2 regions of the Allorhizobium sp. DMC15 genome follow, and region 2 is predicted to be linked to the other one. Evidence: predicted binding sites of a transcription regulator. Region 2 holds the regulator's gene; the other holds the start of a gene.
What was found. Region 2 encodes LexA, which represses DNA repair genes until DNA is damaged. Its sites were predicted from a motif close to TGTTCNNNNTGTGTTCNG; they were not measured.
Positions count from the first base shown of each region.

Region 1: the regulator LexA is predicted to act here: its motif matches at 4,914-4,931, upstream of ACT53S_RS08130 (DNA polymerase IV).

Region 1 covers NZ_JBQUZB010000001.1:1,637,310-1,652,642, reverse strand. Annotated here, with positions in the region: gene ACT53S_RS08160 (MFS transporter) at 1-1,037, shown strand, start outside; gene rpmG (50S ribosomal protein L33) at 1,128-1,295, shown strand; gene ACT53S_RS08150 (PleD family two-component system response regulator) at 2,006-3,379, opposite strand; gene ACT53S_RS08145 (response regulator) at 3,392-3,763, opposite strand; gene ACT53S_RS08140 (DUF3572 domain-containing protein) at 3,902-4,195, shown strand; gene ACT53S_RS08135 (hypothetical protein) at 4,195-4,827, shown strand; gene ACT53S_RS08130 (DNA polymerase IV) at 4,934-6,220, shown strand; gene ACT53S_RS08125 (YoaK family protein) at 6,228-7,031, shown strand; gene ACT53S_RS08120 (L,D-transpeptidase family protein) at 7,161-8,405, shown strand; gene dnaE (DNA polymerase III subunit alpha) at 8,412-11,912, opposite strand; gene ACT53S_RS08110 (ABC transporter ATP-binding protein) at 12,241-12,930, opposite strand; gene ACT53S_RS08105 (lipoprotein-releasing ABC transporter permease subunit) at 12,945-14,252, opposite strand; gene proS (proline--tRNA ligase) at 14,301-15,333, opposite strand, start outside.
Region 2 covers NZ_JBQUZB010000003.1:265,309-280,641, reverse strand. Annotated here, with positions in the region: gene ACT53S_RS15640 (pyruvate dehydrogenase complex dihydrolipoamide acetyltransferase) at 1-733, opposite strand, end outside; gene ACT53S_RS15635 (pyruvate dehydrogenase complex E1 component subunit beta) at 749-2,155, opposite strand; gene pdhA (pyruvate dehydrogenase (acetyl-transferring) E1 component subunit alpha) at 2,171-3,217, opposite strand; gene ACT53S_RS15625 (FtsB family cell division protein) at 3,367-3,684, opposite strand; gene eno (phosphopyruvate hydratase) at 3,827-5,101, opposite strand; gene kdsA (3-deoxy-8-phosphooctulonate synthase) at 5,316-6,164, opposite strand; gene ACT53S_RS15610 (VOC family protein) at 6,161-7,054, opposite strand; gene ACT53S_RS15605 (DUF1003 domain-containing protein) at 7,078-7,620, opposite strand; gene lexA (transcriptional repressor LexA) at 7,834-8,547, shown strand; gene ACT53S_RS15595 (ComEC/Rec2 family competence protein) at 8,541-11,045, opposite strand; gene gltA (citrate synthase) at 11,297-12,586, shown strand; gene ACT53S_RS15585 (peptidylprolyl isomerase) at 12,879-14,768, shown strand; gene trpD (anthranilate phosphoribosyltransferase) at 14,794-15,333, shown strand, end outside.

The sequences.
Region 1 (15,333 bases), on a different contig from region 2:
TTTCGTCGACACTGATCGGGTTGAACTCGGCCATGGCCGGGATCGCCGCCATGGCAGCGGCCCCCGTCACCACCAAGATCGCGCACAAGCTGGGCGTCGTACCGACCATGCTCTGGGCCGTACTGCTGTCGGCGATCAGCGCTGTCGGCTTTTATTACGCCACGCAGTTCTGGATGTGGTTTCCCCTGCGCATCGTCTTCCATGGCGCGACGACCACACTCTTCATCCTGTCTGAATTCTGGATCAATGCGGCCGCTCCCTCGCGCAAGCGCGGGCTGGTCATGGGGATCTATGCGACAATGCTCGCCGTCGGCTTTGCCTCCGGACCGCTGATCTTCTCGGCGATTGGCAGCGAAGGCGTGTTGCCTTTCGCCGTCGGTGCCGCAGCCATCCTGGCGGCCGCGATCCCGATCTATATCGCGCGCTTCGAAAGCCCCGTGCTGAACGAAAAGCCGGAGATGCATTTCTTCCGCTACATCTTCCTCGTTCCGACCGCGACTGTTGCCGTCTTCGTCTTCGGAGCGGTCGAGGCCGGCGGGCTCTCGCTCTTCCCGATCTATGCCACCCGTACCGGCTTCTCCGAGACACAGGCCGCCTTGCTGCTGACGGTGATGGGCATCGGCAATATGGTCTTCCAGATCCCGCTGGGGCTGCTCTCCGACCGCATGAAGGACCGCAGGCTGCTGTTGTCCATCCTCGCCTTCATCGGACTGTGCGGCTCGCTGGCGCTGCCGCTGCTCACCGACCACTGGCAGTTGATGGCGGTCGTGCTGCTGTTCTGGGGCGGATGTGTATCGGGTCTCTATACGATCGGGCTCAGCCATCTCGGAGCACGACTCACGGGGGCGGATCTCGCCGCCGCCAATGCCGCCTTCATCTTCTGCTATGCGGTCGGCACGGTGGCCGGTCCACAGGCAATCGGCGCGGCCATCGATCTCACCGGAAACAACGGTTTTGCCTGGGCAATTGCGGGCTTCTTCGCCCTCTATGTCGTGCTTTCCTTGGGTCGCCTGCTTTTTAACCCGAAACGCACTTGACTTTTCGGGCGCGATTTGTAGTTTCGCGCCAGATTTGCCGTGGGCCACGTTCGGTCGTCCACGGCTTCGTTTATTAGAGGCAGGACGACCATGGCCAAGGCTACAACCATCAAGATCAAGCTTCTGTCGACGGCCGACACGGGTTTCTTCTACGTTACCACGAAGAACAGCCGTACGATGACGGACAAGATGACGAAGACCAAGTATGACCCGATTGCGAAGAAGCATGTCGAGTTCAAGGAAACCAAGATCAAGTAAGATTTGGTCCCATCGGTTCCACAAAAAAGGCGTGTCACTCTGTGACGCGCCTTTTTCTTTGGCAAATCCGAGCCAGTGCCCCCTTGAGCCCTCCCCTTCGCGCAAACAAAAACACCGGCCTCCCACGGGGAGACCGGTGTTTCGCTGATAGGGGGTCGGTCGGCATGCAAACACGGCACGAGGAACCGTTTTGACGTTGCACACCAACCGACCGACCCCACGACCCAGGAGATGCGGCGGACCTGAGCATCATGGGGTATCCAGAACCTCTTGGAGAGGTCTTTTTCGATGTGGTCAAACTCTCTTAAGTAGAGAAAAAAATCAACAGTTTATTAACTGCCCTACGTTGCATGCTCTTGATATGGTTAAATTCGGGACAGAAGACTTGTTCGACCAGACTTGCTACGCGCCAGGTAAACATTGTTCCGTGAACAATCCCACAGTCTAAGTTGCAAGCAACAGATTTAGTCCCGCAAGCCGCAGCATTTTCCGCGACCCGCGGCACACGCGGAGATTAAAGATAAATCTAATATAAAGATACAGCTTTATGTCGGGAAGCAACACGCCTCGATCGACGCCAGCCAACGGATTCTATTGAACAGCAATAGTGTCACCGGCAAAACGATACAGTTGAAACTGCCCAAAATCGGTGCAAAATGCATGAAAGGCGCCAACTTAAGCGGCACCACAAAAAGCTGTGAATGGTTAGATCACGCTGCGGCGGCAACCACACGATTGCGACCGGAATTCTTGGCTTCGTATAGCGCCCTGTCGGCCTGCTTGAGCAATTGCTCCGGCGTGTCGATGCCTGGCCCCAGTGTGGCGATCCCCATGGAGGCGGTCAGCATCAGCGGTGTCTCGCCCGAACGCAGCTGGAAGGGTCGCGCCTCGATCATCAGGCGCAGGCGTTCCGCCACGTTGGCGGCCACTTCCGCCGGCGTGTCGGGCATGACCACCACGAACTCCTCGCCTCCGTAGCGGCAGGCCAGATCGGCGCCGCGCACGGTCGACCTGATCCGTCCGGAAAACTCCTTCAGGACCTCGTCGCCGGCATCGTGGCCGAACTGGTCGTTGACCAGCTTGAAGCGGTCGATATCGGTGATGCAGATGGTGAGCGGACGACCTCGAACCTTGGCGCGGGCAAAGAGTGTGCGCAGCTGGGTATCGAGATAACGACGATTGTGGAGACCGGTCAGGCCGTCGGTGACGGCAAGCTCGATCGTCTGGCGCACGCTGTTGCGGAGGCGATCATTGTAGCGCTTGCGGCGCACCTGGGTCAGCGCGCGGGCGACGAGTTCGTTCGGATCGAGCGGACGCACGATGTAATCGTTCACGCCGAGATCAAGCGCGCGGATGATCATCTGTTCGTCACCCTGCTCCGTAATCAGCAAGATCGGGATGAAGCGTGTGCGCTCCAGGGAACGGAGCTGGGAGCAGAAGCGAAGCGGATCGTAATCTGCAAGGTTGCTGTTGACGATGACGAGGTCGTAGCCGTTCTCTGCGGCTTCGAACACGGCAGCCTGGGGATCGGACAGCGCGCTGACTTCGGCGATCGGCTTCAATGCCTTGACGATGCGCTCCTGAGAAGCGCCCCGGCTGTCGACGAGCAGGACCTGGGCCTGCTCCTCGAGCCGGCCGTCGGTCAGGCGCAGGGCGTCCTCGACGCCGGCCTGACGCGTTCCATCGTGGCGCAGACGCAATTCGTCGCTCAGCGTCTTCAACCGGACCAGGCTCTTCACCCGCGAAATGAGCTGCAGGTCGTTGACCGGTTTGGTCAGAAAGTCGTCGGCACCGGCCTTCAGGCCGCGGACGCGGTCGGAGGGCTGGTCGAGCGCGGTGACCATGACGACGGGGATATGGGCTGTACGCGGGTTGGATTTCAGCCGCTCACAGACCTCAAAGCCGTCCATTTCCGGCATCATGATATCGAGCAGGATCACATCGACCTGGGTGCGGTCACAGATATCGAGGGCATCGAAACCGTTGTTCGCCGTCAGGACGTCGAAATACTCCGCCATCAGCCGCGCTTCGAGCAGCTTCACATTGGCGGGTATATCGTCGACGACCAGTATGCGCGCAGTCATGTCCCTTAATCCTCACGCATCTCCGAGATAGGTCTTGATGGTCTCGATGAACTTCGGCACCGAGATTGGCTTGGAAACATAGGCTTCGCAACCACCCTGACGAATTCGCTCTTCGTCGCCCTTCATGGCGAAGGCGGTTACCGCAATCACGGGGATCACATGCAGGTCGGGGTCATCCTTCAGCCATTTCGTCACTTCCAGTCCGGACACTTCCGGCAACTGAATGTCCATGAGAATCAGATCCGGCTTGTGACGCCGCGCAAGGTCCATGGCCTCCATGCCATTGCGGGTCTGCACCGTCTCATAGCCGGACGCCTCGATAAGATCGCGGAAGAGCTTCATGTTGAGCTCGTTGTCTTCGACAATCATTACCTTTTTCGGCATCCACCCGATCCCTTGTCTCGCATCTTGCGGGGTTCCATTGCCGGACCCAGGCGCGAGTTCGCATCTTCCGTCACTCTACATGCTAGTGCTATTTGGTTTCGAAATCGGTAATTTGCCAGGAAAACAGGAAAAGACTTTATGAAAAACAGAGATATACCTGCAAGTGCCGATGATACGGCCATCGCCGTTCTCGGCTGGCTTGCCAGCGAGCCGGACATGCTGTCGCGATTTCTCGCCTTGTCCGGGGTGCAGCCGGGGCAGATGCGCGACGCGGTCAATGATCCGGGTTTTCTCGCCGGCATGCTCGAATTCCTGATGCAGCATGAACCGACGCTCTTGGCATTCTGCGAGGCCACCGCGACGAAACCCGAGGTGGTCGTTGCAGCCTATCACCACTATGTGCGACCCGGCCTCGATTCGGGCGAGTTCTGATGCTGACCGATCTCGCCCATATCAAGCTTGCTGACCGGCCGCTGATCGTCTGCGACGTGGACGACGTGGTGTTGCAATTTGCTACCCCCTTCGAGGCGTTTCTCCTGGAACGCGGCCTCACCCTGCTGCCACGTTCGTTCAAGCTGACCGGCAATATTGTCGATGCGACCGCGCGAGCACTCGATGCGGTGGCGGTCAAGGACCTGATCCACGACTTCTTCGTCGAGCAGGAACGCTGGCAGACACCCTTCGCAGAAGCCGTCGACAGCCTGAATGCGCTGGCAGTTGAAGCAGATCTGGTCTTCCTGACCGCGATGCCGCCACGCCATGCGGAGATCCGACGCCGGCTTCTCGATCGGTTGACACTCTCCTATCCGATGATTTCCAGCGAGGACGCCAAGGGACCCATCGTCGCGGCCCTGCACGAGAACCGGCCCCTGCCCGTCGCCTTCATCGACGACATGGTCAGCAATCTGCATTCGGTCCGCGAGCATGTGGCAGAGTGTGCGCTCGTTTACATGCCGCCCGATGTTGCAATCTTCCGCCACGCCCCCGAGCCGGAGCCGCCGGTCCAGAAGGCGCAGGACTGGACTGAGGCGCGCCGTCTGATCGAAGCCCATTTTCACCGCTGACTGCCTTTTCGGCTGTGGCATCCGGCATGGCCAAACGGCGGTCAGATCCCTCTTGCCAGGCAAGAAGGGGCGGCTTAGGGTGCAAACGTTCAACCTTTGTTCCCACATGTCCTCGATAGACCAACCTCGACCCGGCTTTTGCCGTGACTGCCTTGAGGAGCAGCCCGATGGGCTGCGGCGTTGCCGCGCCTGTGGCAGCCCTCGTCTGGTCTATCATGCGGAATTGCGTGAGCTGACGCTCGCGCATGTCGACTGCGACGCGTTTTATGCGGCGGTCGAGAAACGCGACAATCCCGACCTGATCGACAAGCCCGTGATCATCGGAGGCGGCAAACGCGGCGTCGTTTCAACCGCCTGCTATGTCGCGCGCATCCACGGCGTGCGCTCGGCCATGCCAATGTTCAAGGCGCTTGAGGCCTGTCCGCAGGCGGTGGTGATCAGACCGGACATGGAGAAATATGTTCGGGTCGGGCGGCAGGTGCGGGCGTTAATGGAGGAATTGACGCCGCTGGTGCAGCCGATCTCGATCGATGAGGCGTTCCTCGAACTGCGCGGCACGGAACTTTTGCATCACGATCCGCCGGCACGGGTTCTGGCGCGCTTTGCACGGCGCGTGGAACAGGAGATCGGCATCACCATTTCCGTCGGCCTCTCCTACTGCAAGTTCCTCGCGAAGGTCGCTTCCGACCTGCAGAAGCCGCGTGGTTTCTCCGTCATCGGCGCGGCCGAGGCTGTCGATTTCCTGGCTGACAAGCCCGTGACACTGATCTGGGGTGTGGGAAAAGCGCTGGCGGCAACGCTTCAGGCCGACGGGATCCGGACCATCGGCCAGTTGCAGGTCATGGATGAAGCAGACCTGATGCGGCGCTATGGGGTGATGGGGCAGCGGCTCGCCAGGCTGTCGCGCGGCATCGACGATCGCAGCGTGCATCCCAATGATCCGGCCAAGAGCGTTTCGGCCGAAACGACATTTTTCGACGACATCAACAAGCCGGAAGACCTGATCGTCCATCTGCGGGAACTGTCGGAAAAGGTCGCCTGGCGACTGAAACGGCATGGAATTGCCGGGCAGACCGTCGTGCTCAAGCTCAAGACCGCCGATTTCAAGGCGCGCACACGCAACCGGCGGCTGGACGACCCGACGCAACTGGCGGACCGCATTTTCCGCACCGGCATGGCGCTTTTGGAAAAGGAGGCAGACGGCACGCGTTTCCGGCTGATCGGCATCGGCGTGAGCGACCTGAAGGATGCGGCAACGGCCGATCCGCCTGATCTCGTCGACGCGCAGGCGACGCGGCGTGCGGCAGCGGAGGCGGCGATGGACAAATTACGCGACAAGTTCGGCAAAGGTACGGTACAAACCGGATATACCTTCCCCGCAAAGCGGTCCTGACATCCACATGGCCCTGCCTCAGCCCCATCCGACGCACTCTCCATCGCTGCGCCCGTCGCGGGCGGATCGGCGCTGGCGGCACATCCGGGTGGCGGCCTCCTATCACCGCCGGCGGGGCAACGATCTGTTGCTCGGCCTGATCCTCGCCTTCGTCGCCGGCGCCATGAATGCCGGCGGGTTCCTCGCCGTCGGACGCTACACGTCCCATATGACAGGCGTGGTCTCGTCGATCGCCGACGATCTCGCGCTCGGGCTGTTCGGCCTGGTCGGGGCGGGTCTCACTCTGCTCATCTCCTTCCTCTGCGGTGCGGCCTGTTCGGCAATCCTGATCAACTGGGCGCGGCGGCATGCGAGACGCCAGCAATATGCCTATCCGTTGGCGCTCGAATCGGGCCTGCTGATCCTCTTTGCCGGCCTGGGAACGCTGCATGACGCAGCCGTGGCACCGGCAACCGCCATGCTGCTCTGCATCATCATGGGATTGCAGAACGCGACAATCACCAAGATCTCCGGCGCCCGCATCCGCACGACGCACCTGACCGGCATGGTCACCGATATCGGCATCGAACTCGGCAAGGTCGCCTATCTCGGCATCGCCCGCCTGCTCTCCCATCCACCTGTCCCCGTCGACCGGCGCAAGCTGTCGATCCTGCTGCCGATCGTTTCGATGTTCTTCTTCGGTGGACTGGTCGGTGCGCTCGGTTTCAAGCATCTCGGCCATGCCTTCGCCCTGCCGATCGCGGCCCTTTTGCTGGCCGTCGCCTCGCCGCAGCTGCAGGGGCGGCGCAGGGCGGCAACGCCGGGTTCGTGATCGAGCAAGACTGGGGACAACCGATCAAACATCCGTGTAGAGCGCGGCTGCACAGGCGATCGCGAAACTTTTCTTAAACTTCGCCGGGTAGCATGGCGCCATCCTGTTTTGCGTCATCCCGGTCGTATCATGTTCCAGCGTTTCGCCCTCGCCTTCAGCCTCGGCCTCATGGCCAGCAGTGCCCTTTCCACCCCCTCACTCGCCGCCGATCGCGGCCCCTTGCAGATCTACGTCTCCAAGGCGACCCAGACGCTGACCGTTTATGACGGCCAAGAGTTGCTGGTGACCTCGAAGGTGTCGACGGGCAAGCCGGGACACACGACGCCATCTGGTATCTTCTCGATCCTGGAAAAGCGTAAGTACCACGAATCCAACATCTATTCGAACGCGCCGATGCCGTTCATGCAGAGGCTGACTTGGTCGGGTATCGCATTGCACGAGGGCAAGGTGCCCAACTATCCCGCCTCGCATGGCTGCGTGCGATTGCCGAACGGCTTTGCCAAAACGCTGTTTTCGATGACGGAACGCGGCGCCCATGTGATCATCACCGATGACCCGGTGACACCGGCGGTCGTCACGCATGCCAACCTGTTCACCCCCCGTCAGCCCGTTCCGGAAGGTGGCCTGCTGTCGGACGCCGAACTGCGGCCGACCAAGATCGAGGCATCGCTGGCCCCTGTCGAGGTGGCGATGAACGAGGTGCTGCCGAAGATGGGTGCCCAGGCCCAGCTCGTGCTGGAAGACGAGCCGCCGCTTCGCATCCTCATCACCCGGCGCAGCCAGCGCGACGAGGTTCGCGACGTGCAGGAAATGCTCACCGAACTCGGCTTCGACGCTGGTGCTGCCGACGGCGTCATGGGAAGTCAGACGCTTGCTGCGATCCACGGCTACAAGCGCTGGAAATCGATCGAGAAGGACGGGGAGATCCTGTCACCTCGCTTCATCGCAGCGCTCTCGGCTTCGGCCGGGCGCGAAAAGCCGCTCGATGGCCAGATCATGGTGCGGCAGAAGTTCAAGCCGGTGTTCGAGGCGGCCATCGGTATTCGCGAACCGGAAAAAGGCCTCGGAACGCATTTCCTCGAGGCGAGCCATGTCGACCGCTTCAAGGGCAAGGTGGAATGGCAGAGCGTCAGCATTGACAACCATCTGCCCGCTCCGACGCTGAAGCGCCTCGGCATCACCGAACCCGCCGAGGATCGGGCGGTATTTACTGCGGAAGCAGCGCTCTCCCGTCTCGACATTCCCGGCGACGTCAGGGCGAAGATCGAGATGATGCTGAGCGAAGGCTCTTCAATCACCATCTCCGATAGCGGCATCGGGCCGGAAACGGGCGACGGCACGGATTTTATTACGGTGACGCGGACGAAGGGCTGAGCGCCCTTACACCAGTTCGACATCCAGGACGCCCGGCGTCGAGCGCATGGCGGCGGCGATTTCCGGGGAGATTCGGAAACGTTCGGTGAGCTCCACCTCGATCTCGCGCTTGCCCTCGTCCTTGATGACGATGAAGGAGACGAGGCCGTCGCCGCGGGCGTTGAGGTGGGCGGCCACCGCACGCAAGGGGCCGGAATCGCGGACATAGACGCGCATGGCCTTCTGCATGCGGATCGACTGCTCTTCCAGCGATTGCGCCGTCTGGATGCGTAGGCCGATGCCTTCGGGACGCTCTTCGGCGGCGACCGTGATGACGAGGGACTTTCCGGCCTCCAGGAGGTCGCGATACTGGTTGAGACCTTCGGAGAACAATACCGCCTCATACTGGCCGGAGGCATCGGAGAAGGTGACGATGCCCATCTTGTTGCCGGTGCGGGTCTTGCGTTCCTGCTTGGAAATCACGGTGCCGGCGAGACGGCCGGCGCTCGCGCCCTGTTTGACGGCAACGGAGAAGTCGGCGAAGTTCTGGACACGGAGCTTGTCGAGCAGTTGCCGATACGCGTCGAGCGGATGGGCCGACAGGTAGAAACCTAGGACCTGGAATTCGCGCATCAGCTTTTCCGAGGATAGCCACGGGGTATAGGGCGCAAAGGCAATCTTTTCCGGACCGCTGGCGCCACCCGCCCCGAACATGTCGGACTGTCCGCTGACGGCGTTTTCCTGGGCGCGCTGGGCATATCCCATGATGCGGTCGAGGCTGCCGATCAGTTCGGCGCGATCGCGGCCGAAGCAGTCGAAGGCACCGGCGGCAATCAGACTTTCGAAGACGCGACGGTTGATCTGCTTGGGATCGATCCGCAGGCAGAAGTCCTCCAAGCTTTCGAAAGGCTTGTCGCCGCGGACCTCGACGATGTGTTCGACGGCGTTTTCGCCGACGCCTTTGATCGCCGCGAGGGCGTAATAGATCCGGTTCGGACCCGTCTGGAAGTGGCGGTAAGAGGTCTGGACCGAAGGCGGCACCACTTCGATGCCAAGACGGCCGGCATCCTGGCGGAAGTCGACGAGCTTTTCCGTGTTCGCCATGTCGAGGGTCATCGACGCGGCGAGGAACTCGACCGGATAATGCGCCTTCATATAGGCGGTCTGATAGGAGACGATCGCGTAGGCGGCCGCATGCGACTTGTTGAAGCCGTAGTTGGCGAACTTCGCCAGCAGTTCAAAGATGTTCTCGGCCTGGGGCTTGGAGACGCCGTTCTTCATGGCGCCGTCGACGAAACGGGCCGACTGCTGGTCCATCTCCGCCTTGATCTTCTTACCCATGGCGCGGCGCAGAAGGTCGGCTTCGCCGAGCGAATAGCCCGAGAGCACCTGAGCGATCTGCATGACCTGCTCCTGGTAGACGATAACGCCTTGCGTTTCCTTGAGCAGGTAGTCGATCTTCGGATGGACGGAAGCGAGTTCTTCCTCGCCGTGCTTGCGGGCATTGTAGACCGGGATGTTCTCCATCGGGCCTGGGCGATAGAGGGCAACGAGCGCGATGATGTCCTCGATGCAGTCGGGACGCATGCCGATCAGGGCCTTGCGCATGCCCGCACTTTCCACCTGGAAGACGCCGACCGTTTCGCCGCGCGAAAGCATCTCGTAGGTAAGCTTGTCATCGAGCGGGATGGCCGCCAGATCCACCTTGTGGCCGCGTTGCTCGACGACGAAATCGACGGCGGTCTTCAGTACAGTCAGCGTCTTCAGGCCGAGGAAGTCGAACTTGACGAGGCCAGCCTGCTCCACCCATTTCATGTTGAACTGGGTGACCGGCATGTCAGAGCGCGGATCGCGGTACATCGGCACCAGCTTCGAGAGCGGCCGGTCGCCGATGACGATGCCGGCGGCATGGGTCGAGGCGTGGCGGTAGAGACCCTCGATCTTCTGGGCGATTTCGAGGAGGCGGGCGACGACCGGCTCTTCGGCCGCAGCCTCCTGCAGCTTCGGCTCCTCCTCGATCGCCTTGGAGAGCGGCGTCGGATTGGCGGGATTGTTCGGCACCAGCTTGCAGATCTTGTCGACCTGGCCATAGGACATTTCGAGCACGCGGCCAACGTCGCGCAAGGCGGCACGCGCCTGCAGCGATCCGAAGGTGATGATCTGCCCCACCTGCTCGCGGCCATATTTGCGCTGCACGTAGCGGATGACCTCTTCGCGGCGCTCCTGGCAGAAGTCGATGTCGAAGTCGGGCATCGAGACGCGTTCCGGATTGAGGAAGCGCTCGAAGAGCAGCGAGAAGCGCAACGGGTCTACGTCGGTGATGGTCAGCGCATAGGCGACCAGCGAGCCCGCGCCCGAGCCACGGCCCGGTCCGACCGGGATGTCATGCTGCTTGGCCCATTTGATGAAGTCCGAAACGATCAGGAAGTAGCCGGGGAACTTCATGCGCTCGATGACGGAGAGCTCGAATTCGAGCCGCTCGCGATAATCCTTCTCCTCGTAACCTGGCGCCATGCCGAGTGCCGCAAGGCGATTGTCGAGACCCTCGATCGCCTGGCGGCGCAGTTCCAGCGCCTCTTCGCGTTCTGCCTCTTCCGGATCGTCGCTGCCTCCGGTGAAGCGCGGCAGGATCGGCTTGCGGGTTGAGAGCACGAAGGAGCAGCGGCGGGCGATCTCGACGGAATTCTCAAGCGCCTCCGGCAGGTCAGCGAACAACGCCTGCATTTCGGCGCGGCTCTTGAGATAATGATCCGGCGTCAGGCGGAAGCGATCGTCATTCGAGACGATGGCATTGTGGGCGACCGCCATCAGGGCATCATGGGCGTCGTAGTCGTCGCGCGCCGGAAAGAAGGCCTCGTTGGTGGCGACCAGCGGCAGGTCGTGATCGTAGGCGAGCTGGACCATGCGGCGCTCATGGCTGCGGTCGTAAGCGCCATGACGCTGCAATTCGACATAGAGGCGATCGCCGAAGAGGTCCTTCAACGCCAGAAGACGCGTCTCAGCCTGGGCGGCGTGACCATCGCGCAGCGGACGATCCACAGGGCCACCGGACGCCCCGGTCAAGGCGATCAGGCCGTCTGTGCCACTTTCGCGCAGCCATGACAGTTTGACATGCACCGGCTGACCGGCATCCCCGCCAAGATAGGCGCGACTGACAAGGTCAACGAGCCGCTCGTAGCCTGCAGCATCAGACGCAAGCACGACTATGGCCGGAAGATCCGGCATATGGCCGTTGCCGCCTCGCTTTTCTCCCGTCGAATCTTCCATATCGATCGACAGCTGGCAGCCGATGATCGGCTGCACGCCGTCGCCGATCGCCTTCTGGGAGAATTCGAGCGCAACGAACAGATTGTTGGTGTCGGTAATCGCGATCGCCGGCTGGTCGTCGGCGACGGCCTTGCCGAGGATCTTCTTCAGCGGCAATGCGCCTTCCAGCAGAGAATAAGCCGAATGCACCCGAAGATGCACGAAACCCGGCCCGGTCGACAATCCCGTCGGCGTGTCGATCCCGCTCGTGCTCTCGCCCATACCGCCATATCCTCGCATTGCTTTGAATCACCGAGATTTTCGGTGTTCGCGCCTGCGAAGTCCAGTCACGTTTGTCGCGATCGGCAGGTGTCTACAGGTTTCGAAGGAGCTCTCAGAGAGCGAGCATCAAAAGGGTCATGCTGGCAACAAAGACGGCCATGGAGGTGAATGCAGCAACGTCGCGAATAATTTCGGTCATGTCTGTCTCCTATTTCCTCTATGTTTTTATTTTGTTCCCCTCTTGTTCTTTTGTCAACCCTAAAAAAGCCAGCATTCGCGCGGGAACAAAATCCCCGCTCGCACAATCAGAACGAATGATGAAAGAGGTTCAGGCCTGGATTTCGACGATCTTGCCGTCCACGAGAGTCACGCAGCGGTCCATCCGCCGGGCGATTTCGTGATTATGCGTGGCGATCATCGCGGAAAGCCCTGATTGGCGCACAAGGGCTTCCAGGGCAGAAAAGACATAGGACGCGGTCTCCGGATCGAGGTTGCCGGTCGGTTCGTCGGCCAGCAAAACGAGCGGCGCGTTGGCAACGGCCCGGGCGATTGCCACGCGCTGCTGTTCGCCGCCGGAGAGTTCGGCCGGCCGATGGTCGGCGCGGTGGCCCACACGCATGTAGTCGAGAAGCTGCTTTGCGCGCTCCGCGGCTTCCTTCCGGGTGAGACCCGCGATCAGTTGCGGCATCATCACGTTCTCAAGCGCGGAGAATTCCGGCAGCAGATGATGAAACTGATAGACGAAGCCGACCGAGTTGCGCCGGATCGCCGTGCGCTGCTCATCCGGGAGCTCCTGACAGGCGACGCCGCCGAGCGTGACTTCACCACCATCCGGATGCTCGAGGAGCCCGGCGACATGCAGAAGCGTCGACTTGCCCGTGCCGGAGGGCGCGACCAGCGCGACCGTCTCCCCGGCCCGCAGTGTAAAATCCGCCCCCTTCAAGATCGAGAGCAGGGTCTCGCCCTGACCATAATGGCGGTCGATGCCGGCGAGAGACAGAACGATGTCGTTGGCCATCGGGATCGGCATCCTTATTCGTAACGCAGGGCCTGGACCGGATCCAGGCGCGAAGCCCGCCAGGCCGGGAAAATGGTCGCCATGAAGGAGAGGCTGAGCGCCATGACCACGACGGAAACGGTCTCACTCACGTTCATCTCAGCGGGCAGCTGGCTGAGGAAATAGAGTTCGGGATCGAACAACACCGTACCGGAAACCCAGGAGAAGAACTGGCGGATGCTCTCGATGTTGAGACAGACCACGATGCCAAGCACGACGCCGGCAAAGGTGCCGGCCGTTCCGATTGCGGCGCCCGTCATGAAAAAGATGCGCATGATGGCACCGGAGGTCGCCCCCATGGTGCGAAGGATGGCAATATCGCTCGCCTTGTCCTTCACCAGCATGATCAGGCCGGAAATGATGTTAAGCGCGGCAACGAGCACGATCAGCGTCAGGATCATGAACATGACGTTGCGCTCGACCTGCAGGGCCGAGAAGAAGGTCTGGTTGCGCTGGCGCCAATCGGTGACGAAGATCTGTCGGCCGGCGGCCTGCTCGATCAGCGGCCGCAAACGGTCGACGTCATCCGGATTGTCGATGAAGAGTTCGATCGACTGAACGATACCCTCGACATTGAAATAGAGCTGCGCCTCTTCGAGCGGCATATAGATGATCGAGGCGTCATATTCCGACATGCCGATCTCAAAAATGCCGGACACCGGATAGGACTTGACCCGCGGATTGACGCCGAGCGGCGTGATGTCGCCTTCCGGCGAGACGAGCGTGATCGTGTCGCCGGCCGAAAGACCAAGCTGGGCCGCCATGCGAGAGCCGATCAGTACGCCCTGCCCTGCGGCAAAGCCCACCATGTCGCCCTGCCGAATGTTGGAAGAGACCACGGACAGCTTGGTCAGGTCATCGGGGCGGATGCCCCGCACCAGTGCGCCGGTTCCGGCACCTTCCCGACCAGAGGCCAGCGTCTGCCCCTCGACGAGCGGCAGCGCCATTTTCACCCCGGCGACCCCGCTGAACCGCGTCGCAAGATCGGCATAATCGTTGAGCGGCTGGTCGACAGGCTGCACGATCATGTGGCCGTTGATGCCGAGAATGCGGGAGACGAGTTCCGTTCGGAACCCGTTCATGACAGCCATCACGATGATGAGGGTCGCGACCCCCAACATGATGCCGATGAAGGAGAAACCGGCAATCACGGAGATGAAGGCTTCCTTGCGCCGGGCGCGCAGGTAGCGCCAGGCCACCATGCGCTCGAATCCTGAAAAGGCGCGCGCAGGCGAGCCCTTTCCGGATCCTGCCGTCTCGTTGCCAGCAGCCTTGCTCGCCATGCTCACTCCTTGCCTTCAGATCAGTCCGACAGCGTCACGCTGCCAAGGTCAGGCGGTCAACTTGTTGATCGCCGCCTCGATCGTCATCGTCTCGCGGGCGCCGGTGCGGCGGTCCTTGAGTTCGATTTCGCCCGATGCCACGGAGCGCGGCCCGGCGATGATCTGGACGGGAACGCCGATCAGATCGGCGGTCGCGAACTTCGTGCCTGCCCGGTCGTCCGTGTCGTCGTAGAGCACGTCCTTGCCGGCGGCCTGCAGCGCTGCGTAGAGCGTTTCGCATGCCGTGTCGCAGGCCTCGTCGCCGGCCTTCATGTTGATCACCACGGCATCGAAGGGCGCGACCGAGGCCGGCCAGATGATTCCGTTCTCGTCATGCGAGGCTTCGATGATGGCGGGAACAAGGCGTGTCGGGCCGATGCCATAGGAACCCATGTGGACAAGGTGCTCCTTGCCGTCGGGACCCTGGACCTTGGCGCCCATCGGCTCGGAATATTTCGTGCCGAAATAGAAGATGTGACCGACTTCGATGCCGCGGGCGGACAGGCGGTCGTTTTCGCCGATGGCGCCGAAGGCTGCCTCGTCGTGCATTTCAGACGTCGCGGCATAGACGGAGGTCCACTTGTCGAAGATCGTCTGCAGGCCGGCAACGTCATCAAAATCGGTATCAACCGAGGGGATGTCGAAGTCGACGAAGCTCTTGTGGCAGAAGACTTCCGATTCGCCGGTGTCGGCCAGAATGATGAACTCGTGGCTGTGATTGCCGCCGATCGGGCCGGTATCGGCGCGCATCGGGATGGCGCGCAGGCCGAGACGGTCGAAGGTACGCAGGTATGCGACGAACATCTTGTTGTAGGAGTGGATCGCATCGGCCTGGGTCAGGTCGAAGGAATAGGCGTCCTTCATCAGGAATTCGCGCGAACGCATGGTGCCGAAGCGCGGACGGATCTCGTCACGGAACTTCAGCTGGATGTGGTAGAGGTTGAGCGGCAGGCTCTTGTAGGACTTGACCGACGAGCGGAAGATGTCGGTGATCATTTCCTCGTTGGTCGGGCCGTAGAGCATCGGACGGTCCTGACGGTCC
Region 2 (15,333 bases):
AGACGTAGAAATGCGGGATGGTCTGCTTCGACTCCTGCAAGCGCTTGGCAATCGTCTTGCGCATGCCGTCATGCGGCACAAGGTCGTAAGACCCGGCTTCGAACAGCTTGAGGACGGCTTCATCGGAAGCGCCCTTGGCGAGTACCGGAGCCGGAGCAGCCGCTGCAGCCGGTGCGGCAGCCTGAGCCGGCTTGCCACCGCCGGTGCTGACGGCCTTTTCGATGTCGCTCTTGACCACGCGGCCCTTCGGACCAGAACCGGACACGGCCTTCAGATCGAGGCCGGCTTCCTTGGCCAGACGACGGGCCAGCGGAGATGCGAAGACGCGGTCGCCGGAAGACGCCGTTGCGGGTGCGGCGGCCGGTGCCGGAGCAGCCGGTGCTGCAGCCTGGGCCGGAGCAGCTTCCGCCGCCTTCGGTGCTGGTGCGGCATCTGCCTTCGGGGCGGCAGGGGCCGAACCGCCGCCAGCAGCGGCTGCGGCGACATCTTCGCCATCGGCGGCGAGGATGGCGATCAGGGCGTTGACCTTGACGGCTTCGGTGCCGGCCGGAACGACGATCTTCGCCACCGTACCTTCATCGACGGCTTCCACTTCCATGGTCGCCTTGTCGGTTTCGATCTCGGCGATGACATCGCCCGACTTGACCTTGTCGCCTTCCTTGACCAGCCACTTGGCCAGATTGCCCTCTTCCATCGTGGGAGAGAGTGCCGGCATGGTGATGTTGATCGGCATGGACCTACCCTCCCCTTATTTGTAGCAGACGGTCTTCACCGCCTGGACCACTTCGCCGACATTCGGCAGAGCGAGCTTTTCGAGGTTCGCCGCGTAAGGCATCGGCACGTCCTTGCCGGCGATCGTCAGGATCGGCGCGTCGAGATAATCGAAGGCCTGCTGCATCACGCGGGTAGCGATTTCCGTGCCGACCGACGACTGCGGATAACCTTCCTCGACGGTGACGAGGCGGCCGGTCTTCTTGACCGATTCGATGACCGTCGGCAGGTCCATCGGACGGATGGTGCGCAGGTCGATCAGTTCGACGTCGATACCTTCCTTCTCCAGCTCGGCCACCGCCTTGACCGAATAGGTCATGCCGATGCCCCAGGAGACGATCGTCGCGTCCTTGCCGGTCTTATGGATGCGCGCCTTGCCGATCGGCAGGACGAAGTCGTCGAGCTTCGGAACCTCGAACGACTGACCGTACAGAATTTCGTTTTCGAGGAAGATGATCGGGTTCGGATCACGGATCGCGGCCTTCAACAGGCCCTTGGCGTCGGCTGCCGTGTAGGGCATGACGACCTTGAGGCCCGGGATCTGGCTGTACCAGGCGGCATAGTCCTGGCTGTGCTGCGCAGCAACACGGGCAGCCGCGCCGTTCGGGCCGCGGAAGACGATCGGCGCCCCCATCTGGCCACCGGACATGTAGAGCGTCTTGGCGGCCGAGTTGATGATCTGGTCAATCGCCTGCATGGCGAAGTTGAAGGTCATGAACTCGATGATCGGGCGCAGACCGGCCATGGCGGCACCGACGCCGACGCCGGCAAAGCCGTGTTCGGTGATCGGCGTATCGACGACACGACGAGGACCGAATTCAGCCAGCAAGCCCTGCGTGATCTTGTAGGCGCCCTGATACTCGGCGACTTCTTCACCCATGATGAAGACGTCCGGATTGGCGCGCATTTCTTCGGCCATCGCCTCGCGCAGCGCCTCACGCACCGTCATCGTCACCATTTCTGTGCCGGCCGGAATATCCGGATCGGCAGCGACGTCCACCTTGGGTGCGGCCGGAACGGTGTTGTCGGACTTCGACGACGGCTCGTCTGCGGCTTCGCGGGCCTTGCCGCCAGTGGCGTCGGCGGTCGCGGCGGGCGTATCGGCATCCTTCTTCGGAGCAACCACCGCATCGGCACGTTCGCCATCCTGCAGCAGGACCGCGATCGCCGTGTTGACCTTGACGTTTTCCGTGCCGGCAGCAATCAGGATCTTGCCCAGCACGCCTTCGTCGACGGCTTCGACTTCCATCGTCGCCTTGTCGGTTTCGATTTCGGCGATCACGTCGCCGGACTTGATGGTGTCACCTTCCTGCTTGACCCACTTGGAGAGCGTACCCTCTTCCATGGTCGGAGACAGGGCGGGCATGAGGATTTCGATCGGCATGGGTTCCCTCCCCGATTACAGCAAGATGTCGGTGTAGAGCTCGGATGCATCCGGCTCCGGATCGGCCTGGGCGAAATCGGCACTGTCGGCAACGATATCGCGGACGTCCTTATCGATGGCCTTCAGGTCGTCTTCGGTCGCCCAGCCCTTCTCGAGCAGACGGGCGCGGACCTGTTCGATCGGGTCGTGCTCGGAGCGCATCTTCTGCACTTCGTCCTTGGAGCGATACTTGGCCGGGTCGGACATGGAGTGGCCACGATAACGGTAGGTCTGCATCTCCAGGATGACAGGGCCCTTGCCGGCGCGGCAATGCTCGACCGCCTGGTCGGCCGCAGCCTTCACGGCGCGCACGTCCATGCCGTCCACCTGGATGCCCGGAATGTTGAAGGACACGCCGCGCTGGGAGAAGTCGGTCTGGGCCGATGCGCGCGAGACGGAAGTGCCCATGGCGTAACGGTTGTTTTCGATGATGTAGATCACCGGCAGGTTCCACAAGCGAGCCATATTGAAGCTCTCGTAAACCTGGCCCTGGTTCGCAGCGCCGTCGCCGAAATAGGCGAGCGAGACATTGTCATTGCCGCGATACTTGTTGGCGAAGGCGAGACCGGTGCCGAGCGACACCTGCGCACCGACGATACCGTGACCGCCGTAGAAATGCTTCTCCTTGGAGAACATGTGCATCGAGCCGCCCTTGCCCTTCGACAGGCCGCCCCGACGCCCGGTCAGTTCGGCCATCACGCCACGGGCGCTCATGCCGCAGGCCAACATATGGCCGTGGTCACGATAGCCTGTAATGACCTGATCGCCTTCCTTCAGGGCCATCTGCATGCCGACAACGACAGCTTCCTGGCCGATATACAGGTGACAGAAGCCGCCGATGAAGCCCATGCCGTAAAGCTGGCCGGCCTTTTCTTCGAAACGGCGGATCAACAGCATTTCACGATAGGACGCGAGCTCCTGCGCCTTGTCGAATTCGGCGATTACACCGGTGGTCAGTTCTTTCTTGGCAGGCTTGGCCGAAGGCTTACGACCGGTCGCAGTCGCGGATTTGCGCGGCGCCATTCATCCCTCCCGTGGGTTATGGTTGGTCTGTTGTTGGGTGTAGAATAGGGAAGAAAACAGGCATCCGCAATGCCAGAAATGCATAGGTCATATTCAAACCAAGCATCTGTAAAATATATGAAATCTGTAATTAACCTAATCCCGGTTTATCAGAAATAGGTGTTGAATATCACGATTTCATCGGGGCGCGACATATTCAGCTGGTAACGCGCCTTTTCGTCGATGATATCTTCATCGAGCGAGCCGTCGCTGAGCAGGCTCACCTCTTTCTCCAGCTGCATGCGCTGCTTCACGAGCTTATCGAGCTCAGCCGTTCGAGCCAGCTGGAGCCGATCGAACTGCTGACCTGCTTTGAGGCCATAGTCGCCATGCACCGAATGATATCCGAAGTAGGAAAGGAAGGCGACGGTGATGGCAGGGAGGGCAAGACGTCCGTATTTCTTCTTCTTGTGATGCCTGGTCCACATGCCGACAACTGCCTTAAAACGCGTAACTTTCGCTCAAAGTAGCGGGGATGTCTTAACCGATCGTTGACCGAAAATGACTGGCAATGAAAAGCCCGCGCCGGTTGCCCGGCGCGGGCTTAAAATTCAGTGTTGTCTACAACGATCAACCGCGCAGGATGGATGTCCCGGCATAAACCGCCTGCGGACCGAGCTCTTCCTCGATGCGGATGAGCTGGTTGTATTTCGCGGTGCGGTCCGAGCGGGCGAGCGAACCGGTCTTGATCTGACCGCAGTTGGTGGCAACCGCGAGATCGGCAATCGTTGAATCCTCGGTCTCGCCCGAGCGGTGCGACATGACGGCGGTGTAAGCCGCGCGGTGTGCGGTCGACACGGCGTCGAGGGTTTCCGACAGCGAACCTATCTGGTTGACCTTGACGAGGATCGAGTTGGCGACGCCCATCTTGATACCGTCGCGCAGGCGGGCCGAATTGGTGACGAAGAGGTCGTCGCCGACGAGCTGAACCTTCTTGCCGATCTTGTCGGTCAAGGTCTTCCAGCCGTCCCAGTCGTCTTCGGCCATGCCGTCTTCGATCGAAAAGATCGGGTATTTGGCAGCAAGCTCGGCGAGATATTCCGCCATGGCTTCCGGCTCCAGCGTGCGGCCTTCGCCTTCGAGAACATACTTGCCGTCCTTGAAGAATTCGGTCGAGGCGCAGTCGAGCGCGATGTGCATGTCTTCGCCCGGACGGTAGCCGGCCTTCTCGATCGACTTCATGATGAAGTCGAGCGCGGCAGGCGCCGAAGCGAGACCCGGCGCGAAGCCGCCTTCGTCACCGACGTTCGTGTTGTGGCCGTCGGCTGCGAGCTGCTTCTTCAGGGTGTGGAAGACTTCCGAACCCATGCGGACTGCGTCGCGGATGGTCTCGGCACCAACCGGCACGATCATGAACTCCTGGAAGTCGATCGGGTTGTCGGCATGAGCGCCGCCGTTGATGATGTTCATCATCGGAACCGGCAGGACATGGGCGTTCGGGCCGCCGACATAACGGTAGAGCGGCAGGCCGGCCGACTGAGCGGCAGCCTTGGCGACAGCGAGCGATACGCCGAGGATGGCGTTGGCGCCAAGACGAGCCTTGTTCGGCGTGCCGTCGAGCGCGATCATCAGATTGTCGATCTGGATCTGGTTCTCGGCTTCGTGACCGCCGATCGCATCATAGATCTCGCCGTTGACGGCTTCGACGGCCTTTTCGACGCCCTTGCCGAGGTAACGCGAGCCACCATCGCGCAGTTCGACGGCTTCATGCGCACCGGTGGACGCGCCCGAAGGAACCGCGGCGCGGCCGAAGCTGCCGTCTTCGAGATAGACGTCGACCTCGACGGTCGGGTTGCCACGGCTGTCGAGGATCTCGCGGCCGATGATGTCGGTAATGGCGGTCATGTTCGCTCCCTGTAGACGGAAATTGGACAAGGCTCGGCGGCCGATCACCCTGGCGCGACGCCCGCGGACCTGCCTGTGAGTCACCCTGTCTTACCCGATGATCGGGAAAATACAATGACGGATCGGAAGCGGGATGAACGAAAATCTAATCGATTTAAAGCGGCATTCCCGGCGCTGCATCTTCTTTAGCCGATTGAAGCGCCGGGAAAGTGTGTCAAACGGCCTTGGCTATGTCGTCAAAGGCGATCAGTTTTTCGAGAAGACGGCGCATGTTGTCGATCTGAACCATGTTCGGTCCATCGGACGGCGCATTGTCCGGATCCTGATGGGTCTCGACAAAGAGACCGCCGACGCCAACGGCGACCGCCGCACGGGCGAGCGTTTCAACGAATTCGCGCTGGCCGCCGGAGGAGCCGCCCTGCCCGCCCGGCTGCTGCACCGAATGCGTGGCATCAAAGACCACCGGCGCACCCATACCCGCCATGATCGGCAGCGAGCGCATGTCGGAGACCAGCGTGTTGTAACCGAAGGAGGCGCCGCGCTCGCAGAGGAGGACATTCGGATTGCCGCTGGCATTGAGCTTGTTCAGCACGTTCTTCATGTCCCAGGGCGCCAGGAACTGGCCCTTCTTGACGTTCACCACGCGGCCGGTCTTGGCCGCGGCGACCAAGAGATCGGTCTGGCGGCAGAGGAAGGCCGGGATCTGCAGGACGTCGACCGTCGGGGCGACGGCCGCGCACTGTTCTTCCGTGTGGATGTCCGTCAGCACCGGGATGCCGTATTCCTTCTTGATGTCGGCGAAGACTTCCATTGCCTTTTCCAGACCGATGCCGCGCTCAGCCGACAGCGAGGTGCGGTTCGCCTTGTCGAAGGAGGACTTGTACACGAGGCCGAGGCCAAGCTCGCGGCACAGCTCCACCAGACGACCGGCGATCATGAACGCATGATCGCGGCTCTCCATCTGGCAAGGGCCGGCAATCAGGGCGAAGCGGCCCTTCTGCGAGAAGACGGCCCGGCCCTCGCCTTCACCGACGACGACTTCGGAATTGGTCACAGTGCTCATTTCAACTCCTCGAAGGCGAAGGCGACACCCTGGCCTTTCTCCGGCGCGACAACGAGGCGCGCTCCTGTTTTGTGATAGCGGACGCCATTAGCAGCGAGGCAGGCTTCTGTCACGCCGAGATCACGGCTCGCGACCACAACCACCGCCCCGAGCAGACCCCGTTCTTCGCGCGCATCCGAGAACCCGTATCGAGCCGACAGTCCATCTGGTGTCAGGACATCGACCCTGGCATTGGCCGCTTCGATCGATAGTCCGAAAGAATCGGCCGTGACGTCGCGCTGCCGCAGCGCCGTCTCCAACAGATACTGGAAATCGCTCGGATTATTCTCGCACAGCACCACGCCTCTCAGGCCTGCTGCCGCGTTGGCGTGGTCCAGCAAAGCACCGCGATCGGCGGGCAAGGGGTTCACGCGCTCACAGGCGAAAGCAAAAAAGTCGGGCGAGCGCAGATCGGCGGCGAAGGCCAGCCGAAAAGATCCCTCTACTTTGCGGCCATTGGGAAAGCGAAACTCGCGCGAAAAGCCCAGCAGTTCACCACCGCTCAAACCTTCGGCGACAAAGCTCGCATGATCTGCTCCGGCGTCATCGGTCTTGACGACGATTGCCGAGAGACCCTCGCCCCTTCGGAACCGAAAAGCCTGGTCACGCGCGACAAAAACATTCCCGGCCCGCACCGCCGACAGACAGTCTTCCCGGCTGCCGACGGCAAGCGGTTCGAGATAGGTGTCGTCGCGGAAGAAAACACAGGCGTTTTCAGTGCCGAAAGGGTGACGAGCATCGGCTGCCACGGTGAACCCAAGGCGGCTTAGCCGCTGTCTGGCAGTAACGAGATCGATCACCGGCAGCACAAGGTGGTCCAAAGCGCGCGGCAAAGCGGGAACAGGCGACATGAAGATACTCCGTTACGACCAAACTAGGAATTACCCGAGCGCTTTGTAAGGGCCTCGATCGCCTCACGGAGCGCATCGATCTCGGCCCGGGTGTCGCGCAATTCCTTCAACACCTGCTCATCGATCTTGTGGTGGAGCGCGAGAACCTCGATCTCGGCCTTCAGATTGATCTCATAGTCCTTCGCGGCCATGAAGCGGTCACGCTCGGCCTGGCGGTTCTGGCTCATCATGATGATCGGCGCCTGAATGGCGGCCACCATCGAGAGGATCAGGTTCAAAAAGATGAAGGGGTAGGCGTCAAACGGACGGGCTACCAGGATCACCGTGTTGAGAACAACCCAGGCGAGGAGGAAGACAACGAAGCCAATGATGAAGCTCCAGGAGCCGCCGATCCGGGCAATCGAATCGGCCAGACGCTGACCGAAACTTGCCCCGGCGAGAAAGTCCTCGCCGGCATTGGTCGACACCGTTCGGCGCTGGCGAGCCTTGACCAGAACCTTCTTCTCTGCCGATGTCAGTTGGTCGGCCTGCTTCCCGAGCAGAGTGTTCTCCAAGTCTTTCAGCATGGTGTAACTCACAGAGATTTCAATTCGTTGCTCGGACTTGCTCCCGGCTGTCTGGCTGCCAGCATCGATCGGACATGCAAGGTTGCCAGCACCCGGCCGAAGACGCCTATCGCATTTTCATACGGGTTGTTCACGGAAATTTATCTACTTGCGGAACACATATGGAACATATAGTGTCTGTTCTGGATTTGTTTCACAAACGGGGCCCCGCATATGCTGACGCGCAAGCAACAGGAACTGCTTCTCTTCATTCACGAGCGGATGAAAGAATCGGGTGTGCCTCCGTCCTTCGACGAGATGAAGGACGCCCTCGACCTGGCATCGAAGTCCGGCATTCACAGGCTCATCACGGCGCTTGAAGAACGGGGCTTCATCCGGCGGCTTCCCAACCGCGCGCGTGCTCTTGAAGTGATCAAGCTACCGGAGGCCTATACGCCCAGCCTGCAACCGCGGCGTGGGTTTGCGCCAAGCGTCATCGAAGGCAGCCTGGGAAAGACGCCGCCGCCTGCCCCGGCGCGTCCCAGCAACGACGATCAGAATGCGTCGGTCAGCGTGCCTGTCATGGGGCGCATCGCCGCCGGCGTGCCGATCTCGGCTATCCAGAACAACACGCATGACATTACCGTTCCGGCTGAGATGATCGGTTCTGGCGAACACTATGCCCTGGAGGTCAAGGGCGATTCGATGATTGATGCCGGTATTCTCGACGGCGATACCGTGATCATCCGCAACGCCTCGAACGCCAATCCCGGCGACATCATCGTGGCATTGGTCGATGACGAGGAAGCAACACTGAAGCGGTTTCGCCGCCGTGGTGCCTCGATCGCGCTGGAGGCTGCCAACCCGGCCTACGAGACACGCATTTTCCCGCCGGACCGGGTCAAGATCCAAGGGAAGCTTGTCGGCCTGATCCGGCGCTATCACTGATCCGTCGCCGCGCCGTCATCTGATGTCGTGGCGGCCAGAGGCTGGGGTCTGGTTGCCAAAAGGGCGGCCTTGAAACCGTGTTGGGAGGCAGTCCCCCCGGTTCGCCAGTCGTAGAGGCGATGCACCGTCCATGGGCGTGGCGGGCCTGCCAGCGCTGACGTGACTTCGATTTTTCTTTCGTGGCGATCACCAAGCCGCAACTCGAGAGCGCCGCTTGCGCGCAATGTCGTTTCGCTGATCAAGATCGCGCCTGAATTGCAGCGGGTCAGGCGGCTGCGGACGCCGAGCACAACGATGTCGGCGACGTCACAGGCGAGGCCGGCAATATCGGCGCGGTCGATGACGAGCACGGTCCAGAGGCCGGCAATCTTTGCCGCACAGGCACCGCGAGCGCAGGTGAAGCGGTCGCCCGCGGCGGATCCTGCCAGTTGGTCCAATACCTTGCCTGCCTGTTGTTTTGTCACCGCATCCCATGTCTCCTCCTTTTTCCAATCGGCCGGTGGCGGGAGGACGAGTGCGTCTGTTTGGTCCGGTGGCCGATGATTTTCGACACCGAGCGCAGGCTTCCACTGGTCAAAAAGGAAGGTCGATGGACGCACGCGGTTGGTAGCGAGGGTCTTCGCCTCAGCATCGCTTCGCGGCCTCGGCCAAAACGCGACGAGGCGGCCATCCTCGCTGACCAGCAGATCGGCCGGCCTATCTGCTGGACGCAGCCAGGACGCAGCCAGCGTGACGATCAAGAGAACGCTCCCGGCGTGCCGTAGCCGCGTATGCAGTAACGTGATCAGCAGGAGCGCGGTCACGGTGAGTGCTGGAAACCAGCCCGGCTGACGCGGGATGAGCGCCGCCTCATCCCAGCCGGCGACGGTGTGCGCAACCTGCAGGACGAGATCAAGTCCGAGACCCATGATCCAAAAGAATGGGGCATCAAGGCCGAGCGGCATCATCAGCATGGCGATGAAGCCGGCCGGCATGACCACGATCGAGATCAGCGGCATGGCCGCCAGATTGGCCTCAAGCCCGTGCATGGACAGGCGATGGAAATGCGTGACCGCAAAAATGGCCGTCGACAAACCGCCAATCAGGGATGTGGCGAGCGTCCCACCGACGAATTTCAGCACAAAGCTTGCCAGTTTGCCCGGGACCGATTGGGGAGCCGGCCAGAGGGTGCGCGGCCTCGTGCGCCAGGCTGCATAGCCAGCGATCAGGGCTGCCGTCGCGGCAAAAGACATCTGAAAACTCGGCCCCATGACGGCGGAAGGCTGCACGACCAGGATCAGGATCGCCGCGACAGACAGGTTGCGCAGACTGATCGCGGGCCGGTCGATCAGCACGGCAACCAGCAAGATCGCGGTCATCAGATAGGCGCGCAATGCCGAAACCTGGTAACCGGATATGAGGACATAGGCGGTCGCCGCCAGAAGTGCGCCGGCGGCTGCGATTTTCTTTATGGAATAGTGCTGCGCTAAACCCGGAAGGAGGCTCAACAGTGCCCGCAGGCCGACAAAGAAGATACCGGCGGCAAGCGCCATGTTGAGACCGGAGATCGCGGTGATATGGGCAAGCCCCGAAAGCCGTAACGCATCCGTCGCCTCCTGCGACATCGAGCGCCGTTCACCGGTGATGATGGATGCGGCGAATGCGCCGGTATCGCCGGGCAGTACGGCATGGATACGATCGGAGATCCGGTCGCGCAGGGAAAACAGCCATCGATCCAGCCGGGTCCACGGGTCCACGACCGGCGAGGCAGCCGTCGCCGGCCGTTCCGGAGCGCCAAGAAAGAACCCCACCGCGCCAATCCCGGCATAATAGCTCTGAAAGGCAAAATCGTTGAGACCGGGCAGCGCCGGGCCCGACGGCGGCGACAACCGCAGACGGCCGGTGATGCCCTCGCCGATCCTGAACCCCTCATGTTGGCTTCGGGCCAAGACCGAAATGCGCTGCGGCGCGCGGCGCAGAGCCGGCTCGGCGGTCGCCGCCACGCGGATGACATAGCGCCATTCGCCGGCCGACCCCGCCTCCCGCCGCTCCACCTGGCCGGTGACCGTGGTCACCACGGGAGAATCGAGAAGGATCGTCGCGGCTCTCCAGTTTTCAGCCTCGGCCAACACCATGCCGGCGATGGCAAGAAGGGCGGAGAGCGACAGGGCGCGGCTCATCGTGCCGGCAAGGGTCATGAAGAGAGCGCTTGCGGCCAAAGCGGCAAGGAAAAGCAGGATCTCCGCGGCGGGCGGCGCAGGGAGATTGAACCAGCACAGAGCGCCAAGCCCGATGCATACGGGTACGAAATGAAAGAAGTGCCCCTGCCGGCCCTCCCATTCGATCGCCTGGCGGACACCGTGAGCTCGTCGCCGGGACTGTTCGACCAGTCGGTCTATCCTGTCTGTTGTCGGCCGAGCTATCGCAGAATGGCTGGGTAAAGCAGGCGTTGGATCCCTGGGTGGCGCGAGCGCGCCCTCCCCTTCGATGTCCAGCTTCTCCTCCGGTCGATACAACACTTGAAGCAACCCTGCTGATGGGGAAAAACACCACGCCCAACAACAATCAAAGCGTGCATGAAGCTTTGCTGCAAGCGCAATCTAACGTGCAAATCGATTAGAACCGTCCGGTTCGATTGGTGCCGATTTCGCAACGCACAATTTGCCCTTTGGATAGCTTGGCATTAACTTCCGTATCATATAGCTACATCACACGCTTAACCGATGGCGGCTTTTCGGAGACGCCTTCCCGCCACTTCCGGAGGATCAGCATGACGGACAAAAGCGCTACTTTGAAACTCGGTGACAAGACGGTCGACCTGAGCGTCAAGGCCGGCACGATCGGCCCTGATGTCATCGACATCGGCGCCCTGTACAAGCACACGGGCACCTTCACCTACGACCCGGGCTTCACGTCCACGGCATCCTGCGAATCCAAGATCACCTATATCGATGGCGACGAAGGCACGCTGCTGCATCGCGGCTATCCGATCGAACAGCTCGCCGACAAGGGCGACTTCCTGGAAGTCTGCTATCTGCTGCTCTACGGCGAACTGCCGACGCCGGCGCAGAAGAAAGACTTCGACTACCGCGTCACGCACCACACCATGGTGCATGAGCAGATGAGCAAGTTCTTCTCCGGCTATCGCCGCGACGCCCATCCGATGGCTGTCATGGTCGGCACTGTCGGTGCGCTCTCGGCCTTCTATCACGACTCGACCGACATCACGGATCCGCATCAGCGCATGGTCGCCTCGCTGCGGATGATCGCGAAGATGCCGACGATCGCCGCCATGGCCTACAAGTACCATATCGGCCAGCCGTTCGTTTACCCGAAGAACGATCTCGACTATGCGTCCAACTTCCTGCGCATGTGCTTTGCCGTGCCGTGCGAAGAGTACAAGGTGAACCCGGTTCTGGCGCGCGCCATGGACCGTATCTTCATCCTGCATGCCGATCATGAGCAGAACGCGTCGACCTCGACCGTACGTCTTGCCGGTTCGTCGGGCGCCAACCCGTTTGCCTGCATCGCAGCCGGCATCGCCTGCCTCTGGGGTCCGGCCCATGGTGGCGCCAACGAAGCGGCGCTCAACATGCTGATGGAAATCGGCTCGGTCGACCGCATTCCGGAATACATCGCCAAGGCCAAGGACAAGAACGATCCGTTCCGCCTGATGGGCTTCGGTCACCGCGTCTACAAGAACTACGATCCGCGCGCCAAGATCATGCAGAAGACCATGTACGAGGTGCTGGAAGCGACCGGCCATGGCGACGACCCGTTGATGAAGGTGGCGCTCGAGCTCGAGAAGATCGCGCTCAACGACCCTTATTTCATCGAGAAGAAGCTCTACCCGAACGTCGACTTCTACTCCGGCATCACGCTGCGCGCACTCGGCTTCCCGACGACCATGTTCACCGTTCTCTTCGCGCTGGCCCGTACCGTTGGCTGGATCGCGCAGTGGAACGAGATGATCGAGGATCCGCAGCAGCGCATCGGTCGCCCGCGCCAGCTTTATACCGGCGCACCGAAGCGCGACTACAAGCCGATCACCGAACGCTGATCGCCCATCACGTTTCTTTCGAAAGGCCGGCGCGTTGCCGGCCTTTTTTTTATTCCCGCCATCAGCTTTCGTCTTCCGGATGCCGTGCAAAGACGGTTGCCATGGCCTTTCGGGCATCGATTGATGCGGTCCAAGACCGGAGCGAGTTCATCACATTTCGGTGGTTCTGCGCCGCCGACCGGATCCTGCCGCTTTTCGGCCCGATATGCCTTCAATTCCGTTGATCTTTGTTCTAAGGAAGTCCACCCGCTTCGCTTGATGCGAAGATCAGTCAAGAGGTTCATGCGTCCCGATGCTCGTCATATTGAGAAAAGTTTCCCAGACCCTTTTCGCCAAGATCCTGCTGCTGCTGCTGGTGGTTTCCTTCGGCGTCTGGGGCGTTTCGGCTTCGCTGTTCACCAGCAATTCCGATACGGTGGTCGCCGTGGGCGATCAGACGGTTTCGACGCGGGACTTCGCCTTTGCCTATCAGCGCCAGGTCGCCGATCTCAGCAACCGGTTCGGCACTCAGCTGACCACCGAACAAGCCAAGGCTTTTGGTGTCGAATCCATGGTCTTCTCGCAGCTCGCTGCCGGTGCAGCACTCGACCAGCTTGCGGCAGACATGAATCTGGGTCTGTCCCAGGATCGGCTGGCGCAGTTGATCGCGGATGACCCGGCCTTCAAAAATTCGGCCGGCAATTTCGATCGCGCCCTGTTCACATCGAGACTGCGCAATTCCGGCCTGCGCGAAGACGATTACATTGAGGAGCGGTCGAAGGTCGCAATCCGCAGCCAGATCGTCGATGCCACTGCCGATGGTTTCGTCGCGCCGAAGGTTCTGGTCGATGCAATCAAGAGCTATCGATACGAAAACCGGGACATCAACTACCTGCTGCTGACCAATGCCAATATCGATCCGATCAAGGCGCCTGACGATGCCACGCTGAAGACCTGGTTCGACACGACCAAGTCGCGCTATCGCGCGCCCGAATTCCGCAGCTTTACCTATGTCAAGCTCGAGCCCGCAGACATTGCCGACAAGTCGGCCGTCAGCGACGATGACATCAAGGCCGATTACGAGCGCCGCAAGGCCAGCTACGAAATCGCGGGCACTCGGACGATCGAGCAACTGTCCTTCGAAACGCGTGAACTGGCCGATGCGGCAGCCGCCGAACTCGCCAAGGGCACGAGCTTCGATCAACTTGTAACGGACCAGGGCAAGACGGCGAGCGATGTGCTGCTCGGCGACTTTTCAAAGGACCGCCTTCCGGACGCCACGCTTGCGGACGCCGCCTTTGCGGTGACGACCGAAGGCGGCACCACGCCCGTCGTCGAAGGTGCACTTGGCCCAGTCATCCTGCGCGTGACCAACATAAAGGAAGGCCGCGTGCGCAGCCTCGACGAGGTCAAGGAAGAAATCCGCGAGGCGCTGGCAGAATCAGCGGCTGTCGCCGACATCACCGCCGTGCACGACCAGTTCGAAGATCTGCGCGCTGGCGGGTCCACACTGAAGGAAGCGGCGGACCAGCTCAAGCTGAAGACCGCAACCGTTACCGACATCGACCGGCGCGGTTTTGACGCCCGGGAAACCGAAGTGGCCGGCATCCCCGAGCGCGACGCGCTCCTGGCGGAAGTCTTCCGCACCGACATTGGCGTCGAGGCTCTTCCGGTCAATCTCGGCAACAATGGCTACATCTGGTTTGATGTCACCGACATCAAGGCCGAACGCGACCGGGAGCTTGCCGAGGTCCGGGAAAAGGCCGTGGCGGATTGGACTGCGGAGCAGCAGCGCATTGCGCTCGGCGCAAAGGCAGAGAGCCTGCGCAAGCGCATTGCCGATGGCGGCAAACTGGAAGAAGTGGCGTCCGAACTCGGCCTGACGGTCGAAAGCAAGGCGGGGATCACCCGCCGCACCGAAGACGCCGTTCTGGGTGCGGCGGCCATCACCGCAGCCTTCGGAGGTCCGGAAGGGATTGTGACCACGGCGTCCGGCGGTGATCCGTCGACGCAGATCCTGCTGACCGTCACTGCCGTGCGTGATCAGGCGGCCGGTGGCGTGCTGTCCAACGAAGATGAGCAGATCGTCTCGATGGCCAATTCGGCCGGCGACGACATCCTCGACCAGATGGTCGGCCAGTTGCAGGCGCAGTATGGCGTGACATTCAACCAGGCGCTGGCCCAGCAGGCCATCGTTCGCTAATGCCGACGTCAGGGGGAGCACGTCCATGTCCGGGTTGAAGCCCTTTATCGCGAAGATCGCAACGCGCCAGTCTTTGACCCGGCAGGAGGCGAGCGATGCGTTCGAGATACTGATGTCCGGCGAAGCCAGCATGGCGCAGGTCGGGGGCTTCCTGATGGGCCTCAGAGTTCGCGGGGAAACCGTCGACGAGATTGCCGGCGCCGTCTCGATCATGCGCCAGAAGATGGTCGTGGTCGACGCTCCCGAGGACGCCATAGACATTGTCGGAACCGGCGGCGATGGAACCAACACCTACAACATCTCGACGCTCGCCGCGATTATCGTGGCGGGTGCCGGCGTGCCGGTTGCCAAGCATGGCAACCGCGCCCTGAGCTCCAAATCGGGGACGGCGGACGCGCTTTCGCAACTCGGCGTGAGGCTCGACATCGATCCGGACACCATTTCTCGCTGTATCCGCGAGGCCGGCATCGGCTTCATGTTCGCGCAGCTGCACCATCCCGCCATGCGCCATGTCGGCTCGGCGCGCGTTGAACTGGGTGCCCGCACTATCTTCAACATCGTCGGA